DNA from 2 places in the Undibacterium sp. RuRC25W genome. Region 2 is predicted to be linked to the other one. Evidence: predicted binding sites of a transcription regulator. Region 2 holds the regulator's gene; the other holds the start of a gene.
What was found. Region 2 encodes sigma-54, which starts transcription at its own class of promoters, with help from an activator protein. Its sites were predicted from a motif close to TGGCANGNAANCTGCTTT; they were not measured.
Positions count from the first base shown of each region.

Region 1 (8,097 bases), on a different contig from region 2:
GTACATTTCTGACGGGAGTGGAATCACCTCATGCCTTGCGACGGCAACAGCACAATTAAGTCTGGATGCATTTAATCAAGCGCTGGGATCGTTGGGAACTTGCCTCACCGCGAAGTTGGTTGAGACGCCTCTTCCGCGCGCATAAGACTTGAACTCAAAGCCATCAGTAACCGTTCTACGGGCAGGGATGAGTGGTGTGAAAATAAAAATAGAGTGGCGAGTTAACTGTGATATGGCGCTTGCTTTAACTAATCCAATGTTATTTTTAGACTCGTCATTTCTGCGAGTTTTTAACTGTGGGGGGCAGCGTATTTTGTTCGGGTAAGGATTTTTCAAGGGAAAGAGGGTGCATGGCGATCAAGTTCTAAACCCGTAAAAACTCTTCACGGTTTCCCAGCCAGCGTTCTAGATGCGCGGCGACGGTGACAGGATCATTTTTTAATAAATCGTCTGCTAGATTCCGGGCTTTTTCGACCAGCCATTGATCGGTCTCCAGATTTGCAAAGCGCAGCATTGCTTCGCCAGACTGACGTGCTCCCAAAAATTCACCCGGGCCGCGCAGTTCCAGATCTTTGCGGGCGATTTCAAAACCATCGTTACTCTCCCGCATGGTGGCTAATCGTTGTTTTGCAGTGCCACCGAGTGGACCCAGATACAACAGCAGACACACGCTTGCCGCGGCGCCGCGCCCGACGCGCCCACGTAACTGGTGCAACTGCGACAGGCCGAAACGCTCTGCGTGTTCGATCACCATCAGGCTGGCGTTCGGGACATCGACACCAACCTCAATGACCGTGGTTGCCACCAAGACCTGGCTACGGTTTTGAATAAAGTCATCCATCACCTGCTGTTTTTCAGTGGGCTTCAAACGACCATGTACTAAGCCCACCTGAACGCCAGGCAGGGCTTGTGCTAGCATGGCGTGAGTATCGGTGGCGGTTTGTAGTTGTAAGGTTTCTGATTCCTCGATCAATGGGCAAACCCAATACACTTGTTTGCCTTCTTGTGCTGCAGCATGCACGCGAGCAATGACTTCATCGCGGCGGTTCTGGTCGATAACGCGGGTAACAATTGGGGTGCGACCGGGAGGTAGCTCATCAATGACCGATACTTCTAGATCGGCAAAATACGTCATTGCCAGCGTGCGGGGAATGGGGGTGGCCGACATCATTAACTGATGAGGCACTTTGCCTTGTTCGGCTTTGTTCGCCAGTGTCAGACGTTGACCGACGCCAAAGCGATGCTGCTCATCGACAATCACTAAACCTAATTTTTTAAACTGCACAGTGTCCTGTATCAGCGCATGTGTACCAATGACTAAATGCGCTTCACCCGAGCTGATTAGCGCATTAGCGCTGTCTTTTTCTTTCTTTTTGAGACTACCTGTCAGCCACGCTGTTTTGATGCCGAGTGGCTCCAGCCAAGCGGCGATTTTGCGGAAATGTTGTTCTGCTAAAATCTCCGTCGGTGCCATGAGTGCTGCCTGATAGCCGTTATCAATCGCCTGTGCAGCGGCTAATGCGGCAACGATGGTTTTGCCACTTCCCACGTCCCCTTGCAGCAGGCGTTGCATCGGATAGCTGGCACGGAGGTCGTGACGGATCTCCGCCAGAACTTTCTGCTGGGCGCCCGTCAGCGAGAACGGCAGATTTAGCAGAAACGCGTTGCTCAGTTCACCGACCACAGGGAGCGCGTTCGCGCCTTTGCTACGGCGGGTAATCTGTGCGCGTTTAAGGGATAATTGTTGTGCCAGCAGTTCGTCAAATTTGACGCGCTGCCATGCTGGGTGTTCGTGTTCGATCAGGCTATATTGATCGATATCCGGTGGTGGGTTGTGCAGGATGCGCACACTTTCTTCGATGCCGGGCAATCCCAGTGCAGCAAGATGCGCGGGTGACAACGTATCGCGCCAGTGCATTCGGCTTAACGCGTTGGCGATGGCTTTACGTAATAATGCCTGCGGAACGCCCTCGCCGGAGGGATAGACAGGCGTGAGCGCCATTGGCAGTGGGGCACCTTCATTAACGATTTTATAGCCGGGATGTACCATCTCGGCGCCAAAAAAACCGTGCTTTAATTCGCCACGTGCCCGCACGCGTACCCCACTGGCAAACTGTTTGAGCTGACTGCCATAAAAATTGAGAAACCGCAGGACAATCTGACCGCTGTCATCGCTGATGGTGACGACTAACTGCCGTCTTGGCCGGTACTGCACATCCGATTCAGTCACGACACCCTCTACCTGCACCATACTTCCACCACGCAGTGATGCGTCGTGCATACTGGTGATGCTGGTTTCATCCTCATATCGCATCGGTAAATGCAGCGCAAAATCCATGTCTTTACGTAGCCCCAATTTGGCTAATTTGTCACTGGCTTTGATGGCATTGCTGGCGGCGGGTTTTTTGGATGTTTTTTTTGCAGTGGCTCGCCCATTGCTTGTCGCATCGTCCGGTTTTAAGGCGATTTCGGTGTTGACGACGGGTAGATTTGGGGCTTGCGCTGCCATGGGTGTAAAATGGTAGGTTTTGCTGTTGGCGTAGTTGATAAAAATAATGCTTTTTGTTCAAAAACAGAGGCGATATTCTCAAAAGAATAGCATGTCGCAAACTATTCTACTGATTTTTTATACAGTGCGCAGCATTTTGTTTTCACTCTTTTGGTTTTCCGAGCATGAAATATACTCTTAGTAACTTTGATTTTGATTTGCCCGAGTCCTTGATCGCGCAAATGCCATTGCCGGATCGCACCGCATCGCGCTTATTGCACGTGGACGGTGATCAATTGGTTGATCGTCGTTTTTCAGATGTATTAAGCCAGTTAACCGCAGGCGATGTGCTGGTATTTAATGACACCCGGGTTCTCAAGGCGCGTTTTTTTGGTGCCAAAGAAACTGGCGGTAAAGTGCAGTTGCTGGTGGAGCGTGTATTGTCGAATACCGATGAAAATCGCAGCGTGTTAGTCCAGATGCGAGCATCTAAATCGCCATTGCCAGGTAGTAAAATTCGCCTCGCAGACGCCTTTGATGTGGTTGTTGGTGAACGCCAAGGCGAGTTTTTTACCTTGTTTTTTCCATCGGATATTTTCGTATTGCTGGAGCAATATGGCCGTTTGCCGCTGCCGCCCTACATTGAGCATGATGCGGACGACTTTGATGAACAACGTTATCAAACGGTCTATAACCGGGTGCCGGGTGCGGTTGCTGCACCGACTGCTGGTTTACATTTTGATCAGGATTTATTGCAGCGTTGCCAGGCTAAAGGCGTACAACTTGCTTATGTTACCTTGCATGTAGGCGCGGGGACGTTTCAGCCAGTGCGTGTCGAAGACCTGAAAGAGCACGTTATGCACAGCGAGTGGTACACCGTGCCGACAGAGACAGTTGACGCAGTCCGCGCTGCAAAAGCGTCTGGTGGCAAGGTGGTTGCTGTTGGTACAACCAGTATGCGTGCCCTAGAATCTGCGTCGCAATCCGGACAACTGGAAGCTGGTAGCGACGACACCCAATTATTCATTACACCCGGGTATGTGTTTAAAACGGTGGATCGTTTAATCACGAATTTTCACTTACCAAAATCAACGTTGATGATGCTGGTGTCTGCCTTTGCAGGTTACGATAGCATTAAGGCAGCCTATGCCCATGCGATTGCACAGCATTACCGCTTCTTCAGTTATGGCGATGCGATGTTACTGACCAATACCTCAGACGCGCAGACAGACGCTGGCGCAACAGAGAAATAAAAACACACATTTAGCGTGTCCGCTACCAAGTAGGACACAAGGAAAGATTATGCTGGAATTTACGCTCATCAAAAAAGACAAGACTACGGCAGCCCGTCGCGGTCGTGTGAAGGTCAACCACGGTGAAATCGAAACACCGATTTTTATGCCAGTCGGTACCTATGGTTCCGTCAAAGCGATGTCGCCGCTGGAATTGAAAGAAATCGATGCGCACATCATTCTGGGTAATACCTTCCATTTATGGCTGCGCCCGGGCTTAAGCGTTCTGAATAAATTTGGCGGTTTGCATGACTTTATGGGATGGGATAAACCGATCCTGACTGATTCAGGTGGCTTCCAGGTGTTTTCGCTTGGCGCGATGCGCAAAATTACGGAAGAGGGCGTCAAGTTTTCTTCTCCGATCAGTGGTGAGCGCTTATTTTTGTCACCAGAAATCTCGATGCAAATTCAACGTGCGCTGAATTCCGACATCGCGATGCAGTTCGACGAATGTACGCCCTACGAAATCGATGGTCGTCCGGCAACCACCGAAGAAGCTGGCAAATCCATGCGCATGTCTTTGCGTTGGGCAAAGCGCTCGATTGATGAATTCAATGCCAACGAAAATCCGAACGCTTTATTTGGTATCGTTCAGGGGGGGATGTTTGAGCACCTGCGTGATGAATCGTTGGCTGGCTTGAATGAATTGGGTTTCCACGGAATAGCGATTGGTGGTTTGTCTGTTGGCGAGCCAAAAGAAGACATGATGCGCATTCTGGCGCATACCGGTCCCAAATTGCCTGAAAACAAGCCACATTACCTCATGGGTGTTGGTACGCCAGAAGATCTGGTGGCGGGTGTGGCGAATGGTATCGATATGTTCGATTGCGTGATGCCAACCCGCAATGCACGCAATGGCTGGATCTTTACACGCTTTGGTGACGTGAAAATTAAAAATGCACGTTACAAAGAAGATAAAGAACCATTAGATGCGACATGTGAGTGCTACACCTGCAAAAATTTCTCTCGTGCGTACCTGCATCATTTGCATCGTACCGGTGAGATTCTTGGTGCACGCCTTAATACGATCCACAACTTGCACTACTACTTAGATTTGATGAAAAACATCCGCAAATCTCTGGATGATGAACGCTTTCCTGAGTTTGTGCAGCAATTCCATGCAGATCGTTCACGCGGTATATAAATTCATCTGAAAATTCAAAGCATCAAACTTGCTTGATGATGATTGATGAAGTCTGAAAAGGGTCGCGGTGCGGCCCTTTTTTACGTTTGTAATATCGATATACGTTTTTCAAATATAGTCGGTGATACATCGTTATTTTCCGCTCTCCAAGAGTAAAATCGCGCCTGACAGAATTTCTGCATTGTTGATTGTTCTGCGGTTGAGCGAGTCGTTCGCCACGTAGACGAAAAAATAAATAGGAGACAACATGAATTTTCATCCTGTAGTGATCGCCGGTGGCGGTATTGCTGGGTTGTATTGCGCTTGGCGACTCGCTGAGTCTGGACAGCAAGTGGTGGTATTGGAAGGCTCTGCGGATCGTTGGGGTGGTCGCATCGAGACCGAAGACCTTGATGGCTTTACCGCTGAATGGGGGCCGATGCGCTTTGAACCGACGCTACAACCGCGCTTTGCTGGTTTATGCCGCGATCTGGGTGTGAAACTGATTGATTTCAGTGGCCCAGTGGGTGAAGAAGTAAATGCGCCTACTTATGATTTGCCCGATGAAGAGTTGGGGCTCAACTCGCTGCAACTACTCAAGCGCGGCATCATGTTGATCATGGGTCAGTCGCCCGATGATCAGGCTTGGATCGATAAGCAGACAGAAGCAGATTACCAACGCATGCGCAAACACGCGCAGTTGAACGGCCAGCCGTTATGGAGCATGGGTTTCTGGAACGCGATGTCAGCGCAAGGCGTATTGTCGCATCTGGCGCTGACCAAATTGCGTGATACCGGCACGTTCTATCATATGCTGCCAGAAAATCTGAACGCGATTGAATGGATCATCTGGTGGTTACGTGCTTTGAAAACCATCGGTCAGGAACTGGCAACCATTGATGGTGGTAGCGCCAAGCTGACCGACAGCATCATGGCTAAATTGCGCACATCGAGCAATGTCACGCTGGCTGGTGGGCATGCTTTGAAAAGTTTTAAGCAAGTTGCCATGGGGCAGCCGCGTTTGGCGTTGGAAATTACCACCAAAAATGGCGTGATTGAATTGCAAACAGACCGTCTGATGTTGGCTTTGCCACGCTTACCGCTAGTGAAGCTGGCATCGTCATTGCCTGAGCACGTTGCGAGTCAACTCGATTCCGTTAACGGTTTCCCGATGTTGAAACTGTTTTTTGTCACCGATGCGCCGTGGTGGGATTATTCTCAAAAACCGCAGCAGTATGCGAGTTGCTTGCCGACCCGTGAGATTCATTACTTCCGCCGACCTGAAAACAAAGACAAAGACGGACACGGTATGGTGTTGTTGTACATGGATCGACCTTCGACAGAGTTCTGGAAACACTACGTAGTTGAAGGTGATAAGCATGACCGAGCAGAAATTGATCAGAATGCTAAGATTGTTGAAGCTTTCTCCTTGTTTGTGGCACGTGATGTCAAACGCCTCATTGATATTAATCGTTCCGGTTTGAGCTTAACAGAGCAAGCACGTCATATGTTTGAAGAAAAGAGCCTTGAAGAAACCGCAGCGTTTATCAAAAACTCTGTGATTACCTACGGCATTCGCGACTGGGCACGTGCTCCGTATGGAGCCGCGAATCATGGCTGGCAGCCAGGCGTGCGGTCGTGGAAAGTGATGGACGTGTTTAAAGCCTTTGATTTTGGATCGGGAGCCAAAAACATCCACATCGTAGGTGAGGCGTATTCTGATTACCAGGGATTTGTCGAAGGCGCACTGAATACTGCAGAGTTGGCGCTGGAAACCATGAAATTTGTCTAATATTGACTGGAAAACTCGACTAAGTTTTGCTATGGATACGTCAAAATCCATCTAAAAAATAGATAACAAGATGAAGTTTTATGAGCAAAACACAGTAAAGCATACGAAAAAGCGGTATTTTTGCCTGCCAATGCTAGAATGTGGCGCTTTGCCAATTGAAAATTACCCATCTGTCACGACATAAGGGTGATTGCAACAAGAGTGGTTTGATTGTATGAGCCACTGATTCTTACAACGAATGGAGTCTTAACGTGTTTATTTCTAACGCTTATGCGCAGTCCACTGGTGCTGCTAGTATTCTTGGTGGCGATGGTGGCTTAATGAGTTTCTTGCCATTAGTTTTGATGTTTGTGGTGCTGTATTTCTTGATGTTGCGCCCACAAATGAAACGTCAGAAAGAACAAAAAGCCATGATGGATGCCCTGGCAAAGAACGATGAAGTCATCACGTCCGGCGGTATTCTGGGTAAAGTAGTTAAAGTGACTGACGCCTACGTGACCATCGAAGTCGCGAACGGTACAGAAATTGTCGTACAAAAAATTGCTGTGACGATGCTGCTGCCTAAGGGCACCATTAAAGCGATTTAATTAGCAAACACCGGCAACGCAGTCCATTTCACCTTGGACTGCGTTGTGCTTTTTAGCTTCCATTTCTATTTTTATTATGAATCGCTACCCACTCTGGAAGTATCTGTTGATTTTGATCGCGCTTGTTTTTGGCGGTTTATACACGGCACCGAACTTTTTTGGCGAATCGCCAGCCGTTCAAGTCAGTAGCGCGAAATCGACAGTCAAAATTGACAGCAGCTTGTCAGCCCGCGTTGAACAGGCAATACAACAAGCTGGCCTCAAAGACAATGGCATTTTTTACGATTTTAATGGCTTACAAGGCACCGTTCGCGCACGTTTTGTAGATACGGATACCCAATTCAAAGCCAAAGATGCGATCGAAAAAGCGCTGAATACAGATCCAAACGACCCGACTTATACGGTTGCGTTTAATCTGTTGTCGAATACGCCAAAGTGGATGCAGAATCTGAATGCCTTGCCGATGTATCTGGGTCTGGATTTGCGCGGCGGTGTGCACTTTCTGATGCAAGTCGATACTAAAGCCGTATTGAACAAGCGCGTACAAGGTTTGCAATCGACTGTGCGCGCAACGTTACGCGATAAAGAAATTCATCATGCTGGTATCAGCCGTGATGGTGATGTGATCTCCATTAAATTCCGTGATGCAGAAACCCGTAATGCTGCTAAAGCCCTGCTGGTATCGCAATTAACGGATGTGAATTTTGTTGATGCCGTTAGTAGCGATGCGACCGAGTTCAATCTGCAAGCCGGCCTGAAACCAGAAGCCCTCAAGGCAGTGGTTACCGAAGGCGTTAAACAAAATATCAGTGCCT
Region 1 is NZ_JBMPPD010000021.1:21,054-29,150, reverse strand. It holds gene ACO0KV_RS11060 (glutamate racemase) at 1-145, shown strand, start outside; gene recG (ATP-dependent DNA helicase RecG) at 365-2,509, opposite strand; gene queA (tRNA preQ1(34) S-adenosylmethionine ribosyltransferase-isomerase QueA) at 2,674-3,741, shown strand; gene tgt (tRNA guanosine(34) transglycosylase Tgt) at 3,791-4,924, shown strand; gene ACO0KV_RS11040 (flavin monoamine oxidase family protein) at 5,172-6,695, shown strand; gene yajC (preprotein translocase subunit YajC) at 6,947-7,282, shown strand; gene secD (protein translocase subunit SecD) at 7,359-8,097, shown strand, end outside.
Region 1: a site for sigma-54 is predicted at 5,090-5,107, ahead of ACO0KV_RS11040 (flavin monoamine oxidase family protein). Genes of this name have one in related genera too.

Region 2 (8,097 bases):
TTGCCGAAACATTGACAGGTTTTTATGTCTCTACTGGCTACAAAGAAGTACCAGGCCTGGTTCTGCTGTTGTTAGTGTTGGCAATCAAACCTGCTGGCCTGTTTGGTAAAACAGCGATCAAGAAAGTATAAGGAGACATCATGAATAAAAAGACCTTAGCACTTTCCGTCATCGGTATTGCTGCGCTCGGTTTGTTCCCAGTGTTTATGCACAATCCGTATTACCTGCATCTTGCAGAAACGATCTTAATTTATGCAATCCTGTTGTTTGGTCTGGATATTGTGGTCGGTTATACCGGCCAGGTCTCCTTAGGACATGCGGGCTTGTTTGGTATTGGCTCGTACACGACTGGTGTTCTTTACCTCAAACTTGGCTTACCAATTCTGCTCGCGTTACCTGCGAGTATTGTGGTTGCTGCCGTTTTTGGTGCGGTAATGGCTCTGCCAGCATTGCGAGTTACTGGGCCATATCTGGCAATGGTGACGCTGGCGTTTGGTACTATCACACAGATTCTGATTAATGAGATGAGCTTTTTAACTGAGGGTCCAATGGGCATTCAGATTACGAAGCCGGGCTGGTTCGGTCAGAAGATGGATGAGACAACGTTCTTTTATTTGGTCGCGGTATTGATGGTAGTGGCGTTAATTGTTGTTCATCGTATATTGCGCTCGCATCTTGGTCGCGCGTTTCAGGCATTACGTGACAGCCCGATTGCATCGGATTGTATGGGCGTTTCGGTTTATCGCTACAAAGTATATGCCTTTGTAATCAGTGCAGCGTTAGCAGGTCTTGCAGGTAGTTTGTATGCCTATTCTGAACAATATATTTCTCCGAATACCTATAACTTTGAACTGACTATTTTGTTTTTGTTAGCAGTCATTATGGGTGGACGTAAGAGTCGCATCGGTTCTTTAATTGGCGCCTTTATTGTGGTGATGTTGCCATCGCTGTTGGCTGACATTGACTTGTTCCGCCAGATATCAACTGCAGCAGCGGTGATCGCAGTGATTGGCGCAGTGATCGCTTTAGTACAGAAGCGTAAAACAGCCCGAGAGATTGTCGTACCCGTGGTAGCAACGATAGGTATGGCATTGTTTTCCTATAAATTGGAAAATATTACCGATTGGCGTCTGACTATTTTTGGTCTGATGACCTTATTCGTTGTCTATTATTTGCAGGATGGTATTGTCGGTTTTGTGAGTGCCATGTTTGGTAAAGGTCCTCGTCATCTTATCGCTCAGTCAGGTGCGCAGGCTGTGGACGAATCGTTGGCAATTGCGAATGCGGGCGGTGAGCGCGTTGGCGTGTTGTTGAGTGCCCGCCAGTTGTTGATGCAGTTTGGTGGATTAAAAGCCCTGAATCATGTTGACCTGCAAATTGCCCAAGGTACGGTGCATGGATTGATCGGCCCGAATGGATCCGGTAAAAGCACAATGATGAATGTGTTGACCGGTATCTACAAACCAACTGACGGTGTGGTTGAGTTTGCTGGGCGGGTAATTTCAGGAACGACGCCATCAGCGATCGCTTTAGGCGGTGTTGCGCGGACTTTCCAGAACGTACAATTGTTTGGCGAAATGACTGCTACCGAAAACGTGTTGGTGGGTTTGCATAGTACTTTCCGTAGTAACGTTTTTGATGCCATGCTGCACACACCACGGTATCTGCGTGAAGAGCGTGCAGCACGTGAACGCGCTGCGAGCATTTTGCACTTTGTTGGTTTATCTGATCTGGCAAATGAAGAAGCCCGTAATCTGCCTTATGGTAAACAACGCTTGTTGGAAATTGGTCGTGCGCTGGGTTTAAATCCACAATTGTTATTGCTTGATGAGCCAGCCGCAGGATTGACTGCGCCTGACATCAAAGAGCTGATCGCGATCATTCGTAAAATTCGCGAACACGGCATCACGATTATTCTGATTGAGCATCATATGGATGTGGTGATGTCGCTATGCGACACCGTCACCGTACTCGATTTTGGTCAGAAAATTTGTGAGGGCAAGCCAGCCGCAGTTCAGGCTGATCCGAAAGTGATTGAGGCTTACCTTGGTGGAAGCGTCAGTGAAGAGCTGAGTGGCGCAGCCCATCCAGTGGCTACGGCGTAAGGAGAACCGCATGTTAGAGATTTCAAATTTACACGCCGCGTACGGTAAGGTGCAAGTATTGCACGGCATTTCTTTGTCCGTCCCAAAAGGCAAAGTGGTGACTCTGATTGGCTCAAATGGTGCAGGTAAAACGACGACCATGCGCGCTATTTCCGGTATGTTAAAACCGAAAGAGGGTACCGTTAATCTTGGAGGACAGGACATTACCGGACTCGATTCGCACAAAATTGCACGCGCTGGTCTGGCACATTCACCGGAAGGTCGACGGGTATTTGCAACCATGTCGGTCAAAGATAATTTATTGCTCGGCGCGTTCCCTCGTTTTACAGGATCGCGCAGTCGCGGCGATATTGATACGGATTTGCAAAAGGCGATGGAGTTATTTCCTCGCCTGCGTGAACGTCGCGATCAGCTCGCTGGCACCTTGTCTGGTGGTGAGCAGCAAATGCTGGCGATGGCACGTGCAGTCATGTTAAATCCTGAAGTGATTTTGCTCGATGAGCCATCGATGGGATTGGCGCCGATTTTAGTGGATGAAGTTTTCCGGATTATTCAGCGTCTAAAGCACGAAGGGATGACTATGTTGCTCGTAGAGCAGTTTGCAGCTGCTGCGTTGGCGGTTGCTGATTATGGTTATGTGCTTGAGAATGGGCGGATTTCTGTTCATGGGCCTGCGGCGAGTTTGCAGAACGATCCGGCGGTGAAGGCGGCGTATTTGGGGGGGAATGCGCAGCATTGATGTGCTGGCATTTTGTTGCGTATCTCGGCAGCCAATCACGTTTCTTTTCGCAAGGGTTTGCTGGGAAAAGCGAGCCAAAGAAACGCTCCGCAGACTTCGTTCTTCGAATGCAACACAGTGTGTAGGAACAATGTGCGCGTCACGTAAAACGGGAAAGTATCTAAATTCGCTTCGCTCAGACAAAGATACTTTCTGATCCGTTTTCCGTGAAGCACAAATTGCTTTATCTAAAGCGGATAAAGGTAATTGCACAATCAAAACTAGCTACGCTAAATGGAAAGCAGAAAACGCCCCTCTACTGCAAGCGCAATGGAGGGGCGGCTTTTGGATTAGGTATCAACGACCAACGTCACTTCACCGAAGCATTACCCCATCACCCCACTAACGAACGCAATGGGTGGGCGTATTTTGGCCATACTGGCGTGAAGAATTCCACTACCATATCGCGTGTGACTTCTGATAAGTCTGCAGGTGACCATCGTGGTTGATTGTCTTTGTCGACAACTAAAGCACGTACACCTTCTAAGACTTCGCCATGTTTGAAGCAGTGGCGCACCATCGTTCTTTCCATACGCAGGCAATCTGAGACTGACATACTGGCGCTGCGGCGCAATTGTTCTAACGTGACGCTCATCAGTAATGGCGAGCGTTTTGCCATTGTTGCGAGGGTCGTCTGGGCAAAGGTACTGTCGCTTGCTTTCAGGCGTTCAGTAATAACAGGAACGCTATCTCCAATGAACAATGCATCAATTTCTGCACGTTGCGCGGCGAGTTTGCTTTGTGCTGGGTCGACTTTTGACGCAAACGCACTAGCAAAATCGTGAATCGCTTTACGCCAATCAGTCGCATCGCTATTGCTCAAGAAATCCATCAAAGCAGGGATTTCAGTGGTTGGAACAAACACATCGGCCAGCCCAGCATAAAGGGCATCGGCAGCAACAATGATCTCTCCACTTAATCCAAGATAAGTGCCGATTTGGCCTGGTGTGCGGGATAAGAAATAACCACCACCGACATCTGGAAATAAACCGATATTTACCTCAGGCATCGCCATTTTTGTGCGCTCAGTAACGATGCGCACGCTAGTGTCAGGGCCTGCTTGAGCAATGCCCATGCCGCCGCCCATGACGACGCCGTTCATCAGCGCGATGTAAGGTTTTGGATAGAAATGAATTAAATGGTTTAATGCATATTCTTCGGTGAAAAAATCTTCTAATAGCGCGCTGTCACCCGTCGGCGTTGCTGTTCCGACGTCATAAAAAAAGCGAATATCACCTCCTGCACATAAAGCCTTTTCGCTACTACTCTGAATAAACACGGCACGGATGTGTTCATCTTCTCGCCACTGGAGCAAGCTAGCAGTCATCGCGCGTACCATGTCCAGAGATAATGAATTAAGGGCTTTGGGGCGGTCAAGCGTAATAAAACCGATATGATTTTTAACGGATGTCAGGACGTGTTCGCTCATAGGATTACCAATAAATTGATCGTGATGAAGCAATCATTTTATGCTTTGGTTGGCAAGACGTCACGTGCTTTCAACATCGCTAAACAAAGAGCTTGGTATAAACAAAAAAGGACGCCAGAAAGCGTCCTTTGTTTTGATGTCCCCGATTATTCAGGGGATGGAAATTATGCCGATGCCGGGTCTGGCATATGTTTTATTGCATCGTGCTGATGTTCCTGAATTTTGTCTTTATGCTTAATGACTTGACGGTCCAGTTTGTCGACCAGTGAATCAATGGCGGCATATAAATCATGCGCCAGACTTTCAACATGGATATCTTTTCCGCTGATGTGTAGATTGATATCGGCTTTGTGACGTTTTTCTTTTTCTCGGAGCTTGTCTACCGTCAGGATGACGGCAATATCAATGACTTGATCAAAGTGACGCCGTACCCGTTCTAGCTTGGTATGTACGTATTCGCGAATTGCAGGAGTTACTTCGACGTGATGTCCACTGATGGTGAGATTCATACTGTGCTCCTATAATAATGTTCCATACTATGATGATGCGCTCATTTCATCGGAAGTGTTTTGAGCTAAATCATATATAGCAATTTAAACCGTAAATACAAGGACAAACTTATAAAGATTTACGCATACTCACTGGAGGAATTTTCAAGGCTTCTCGGTATTTGGCGACGGTACGTCGGGCAATTACCATGCCCTGTTCACCCAGCATGTCTGCAATTTTACTGTCAGAGAGTGGGTTCTTCTGGTCTTCTGCTCCTATCAACTGCTTGATGAGTGCTCGTATCGCGGTGGACGATGCTTCTCCCCCAGTTTCCGTCGCGACATGGCTGCCGAAAAAGTACTTCAACTCAAACATGCCATGTGGGGTCAACATGTATTTTTGGGTCGTTACACGAGAAATTGTGCTTTCGTGTAGTCCTAGTGTATCAGCTATTTCGCGCAAAACAAGGGGGCGCATAGCAACTGCACCGTGCGTAAAAAAATTACGCTGCCTTTCTACTATCGCTTGCGCAACGCGCAATATGGTTTCAAAGCGTTGGCGCATATTTTTGATGAGCCAGCGTGCTTCCTGGAGTTGGGTGTTTAGACCATTTTCGCCGCGATGCTGACGCATCAGATTCGCGTACATGCTACTCACGCGCAGTTTGGGCATGACGTCCTGATTGAGTACGACTTGCCAGCCATTCGCCGTTTTTTTGACAATTACATCTGGGACGACATAGTCTGAACTACTTTTAGCAAATTCACTGCCTGGGCGTGGTTTGCATGTTCGGATGACAAGCTGTGCTTCACGTAAATCTTCATCATCACAATCAAAAATTTTCTTTAATTTAGTGAAGTCCCGTTGGGCAAATAAATTTAATTGATTTTCAACAATACTTAATGCCAAGCGACGCGTCACGAATGGGATATGAGGTAAACGTTTTATCTGCAATGCCAAACATTCTGCCGGACATCTTGCACCGACTCCGGCGGGGTCGAAACTTTGCACCATAGAGAGCGCAAATGATAATTCTTCTAGCTCAACAGTCAGTTCTATTGGCAGACTCGCATGAATTTCTTCTAATGTTTCGCTGAGATAACCATTATCATCAATGGCATCAATGATGAGTTCAACCAGCGCCAAATCACGCGGTTCGCGCAAATTGAGTCGCATTTGTTCTGATAAATGCTCACGCAGACCAATGTGCGCTGCTTCTAGCTGACGTTGACCGTCATCATCTTCGGCATTGTATTGGCCTGCTGGCGCATCATTGAAGCTCCAGTCTTCCTCGTTTGCGCTGACACTGTCATTCGTTGCAAATTCAGTGTCAGATTGTGAATCCTGCGACGTAGTGGTATTTGCTTGTAAATCTGGTATTTCCATGCCTGCATCAGGTGTTGTACTGGTGCTATTGATTGCGCCATCTGCCAATAGCCTGACTGCATTATCCATAGGATCATCGACCCGTTCCAAGAGTGGGTTCTCGATGAGTAGTGTTTCCAGTTCCTGATGTAACTCAAGGGTCGACAATTGCAATAACCGTATCGATTGTTGCAATTGTGGAGTGAGCGCCAGATGCTGGGAAGTGCGGAGTTGCAGGCTTTGTTTCATGATGCTTCCGTCACATCCGGAAATGTTCTCCCAGATACACCCGTCTGACCGATTCATTTTCAATGATGTCGTCAGGCTTGCCACTGGCTAATACTGCACCTTGATTGATGATATAGGCATGATCACAGATACCCAATGTTTCACGCACGTTGTGGTCAGTGATCAAAACGCCAATACCACGCTCTTTGAGAAAGCGTACGATACGCTGAATCTCAATGACCGCGATGGGATCAACGCCCGCAAATGGTTCATCTAACAGGACGAACCGCGGATTTGTTGCCAAAGCACGGGCAATTTCGACGCGTCGCCGCTCCCCCCCCGACAGAGATAAGGCAGGGTTGTCGCGGATTTTTTCGATTTGTAAATCTGCCAATAAGGCATCTAGTCGTTGTTGAATAACACCTTTAGATAAAAATTTGTTATTTTCATCTTTTTGTATCTCCAAAACCGCGCGGATGTTTTCTTCAACAGTGAGTTTTCTAAAAACTGAGGCTTCTTGCGGTAAGTAAGATAAACCTAAGACCGCACGTTCATGAATCGCCAGTCCAGAGGCGGGTATGCCGTCTATGGTAATACTTCCACCATCCGATGGGACGAGGCCAACAATCATGTAAAACGAGGTGGTTTTTCCCGCCCCGTTAGGGCCAAGCAAGCCAACAACTTCGCCGCTCTTCACGGTCAATGACACATCTCTGACAACCTGCCTCGCGCCGTAGCGTTTTTGCAGGCCTTTTACCACCAGCGTGCTGGTTTTTTCTGAGGTATTGGTTGGCATCTTATATTTCTTTGATATTTTATTTGTCGTTCTTTGGCTGAATAGTCAGACGGATTCTTCCACCGCCAGATACAGCAGTGCCATTGCTTGTATTCGAGCCAACAAAGACATCGTTTTTACTATCGTAAGAGAGATACTCGCCTTCTTGTTCGTCGGTGACCTTGCTACCTTCAAGGTAACGTACTTTGGCACGAGAGATGAATTTAATAAATTCTGTTTTTTCGTCATATTCGGCACGCTCAGCTTCACCCTCTACCCACAGGTCTGGCCCGCCGTCGCGTTTCTGGCGAAACCTGACCTTACCCCCAGCCTTAGCGTAGAGTTTTACGTTTTGAAAATCATCAGGGGTTTTGCTAGCAACAGCACGTTCCGCGCTGACGACCAAGGTCCCTTTGGTGATGTGCACATCACCAGAGCAAGTGGTGACATTGGTTTTGCCGTCACTGATCAGATGATCCGCTTCAATGACCATTTCTTTTTTGCTATCGGCTTTTTCGGCGTGTGCCGATAAAACTACCGAAGTGCAGAGGCCAAAAAATACTATCGAGCTCACAATCTGACGAGTAGAAATGAGAGTCAGGCGCATGGTTTACTTTCTAATTGGGTTTCTTGTCAGGTAAGTTCTCAATCAACACGTTTTTTTAAACGTGCGCGTACTTTGCTTAATAATTCCAGTTGCTGCGTTGAATTATTAGCGACCATACCAATTGCATGAGATTCTATACCGTGGGTAAATAATGTGACGGGATGATCCGAAGTAATTAAATCATCATCCGGGGTCAACATCAGATAATCTGTTTCTAAACGCATAAAATGTGAGTTGTCGCCCTCTGGGCGTTCAACGGTCACGTTGTCATACAGGCGCACTATATCGTGTTCGCGTTTCGGTAGGACTGTATTGGATTTC
Region 2 is NZ_JBMPPD010000013.1:40,627-48,723, reverse strand. It holds gene ACO0KV_RS08100 (branched-chain amino acid ABC transporter permease) at 1-131, shown strand, start outside; gene ACO0KV_RS08095 (ABC transporter permease subunit) at 141-2,105, shown strand; gene ACO0KV_RS08090 (ABC transporter ATP-binding protein) at 2,116-2,844, shown strand; gene ACO0KV_RS08085 (enoyl-CoA hydratase/isomerase family protein) at 3,218-4,312, opposite strand; gene hpf (ribosome hibernation-promoting factor, HPF/YfiA family) at 4,477-4,821, opposite strand; gene ACO0KV_RS08075 (RNA polymerase factor sigma-54) at 4,931-6,415, opposite strand; gene lptB (LPS export ABC transporter ATP-binding protein) at 6,426-7,190, opposite strand; gene lptA (lipopolysaccharide transport periplasmic protein LptA) at 7,210-7,776, opposite strand; gene lptC (LPS export ABC transporter periplasmic protein LptC) at 7,815-8,097, opposite strand, start outside.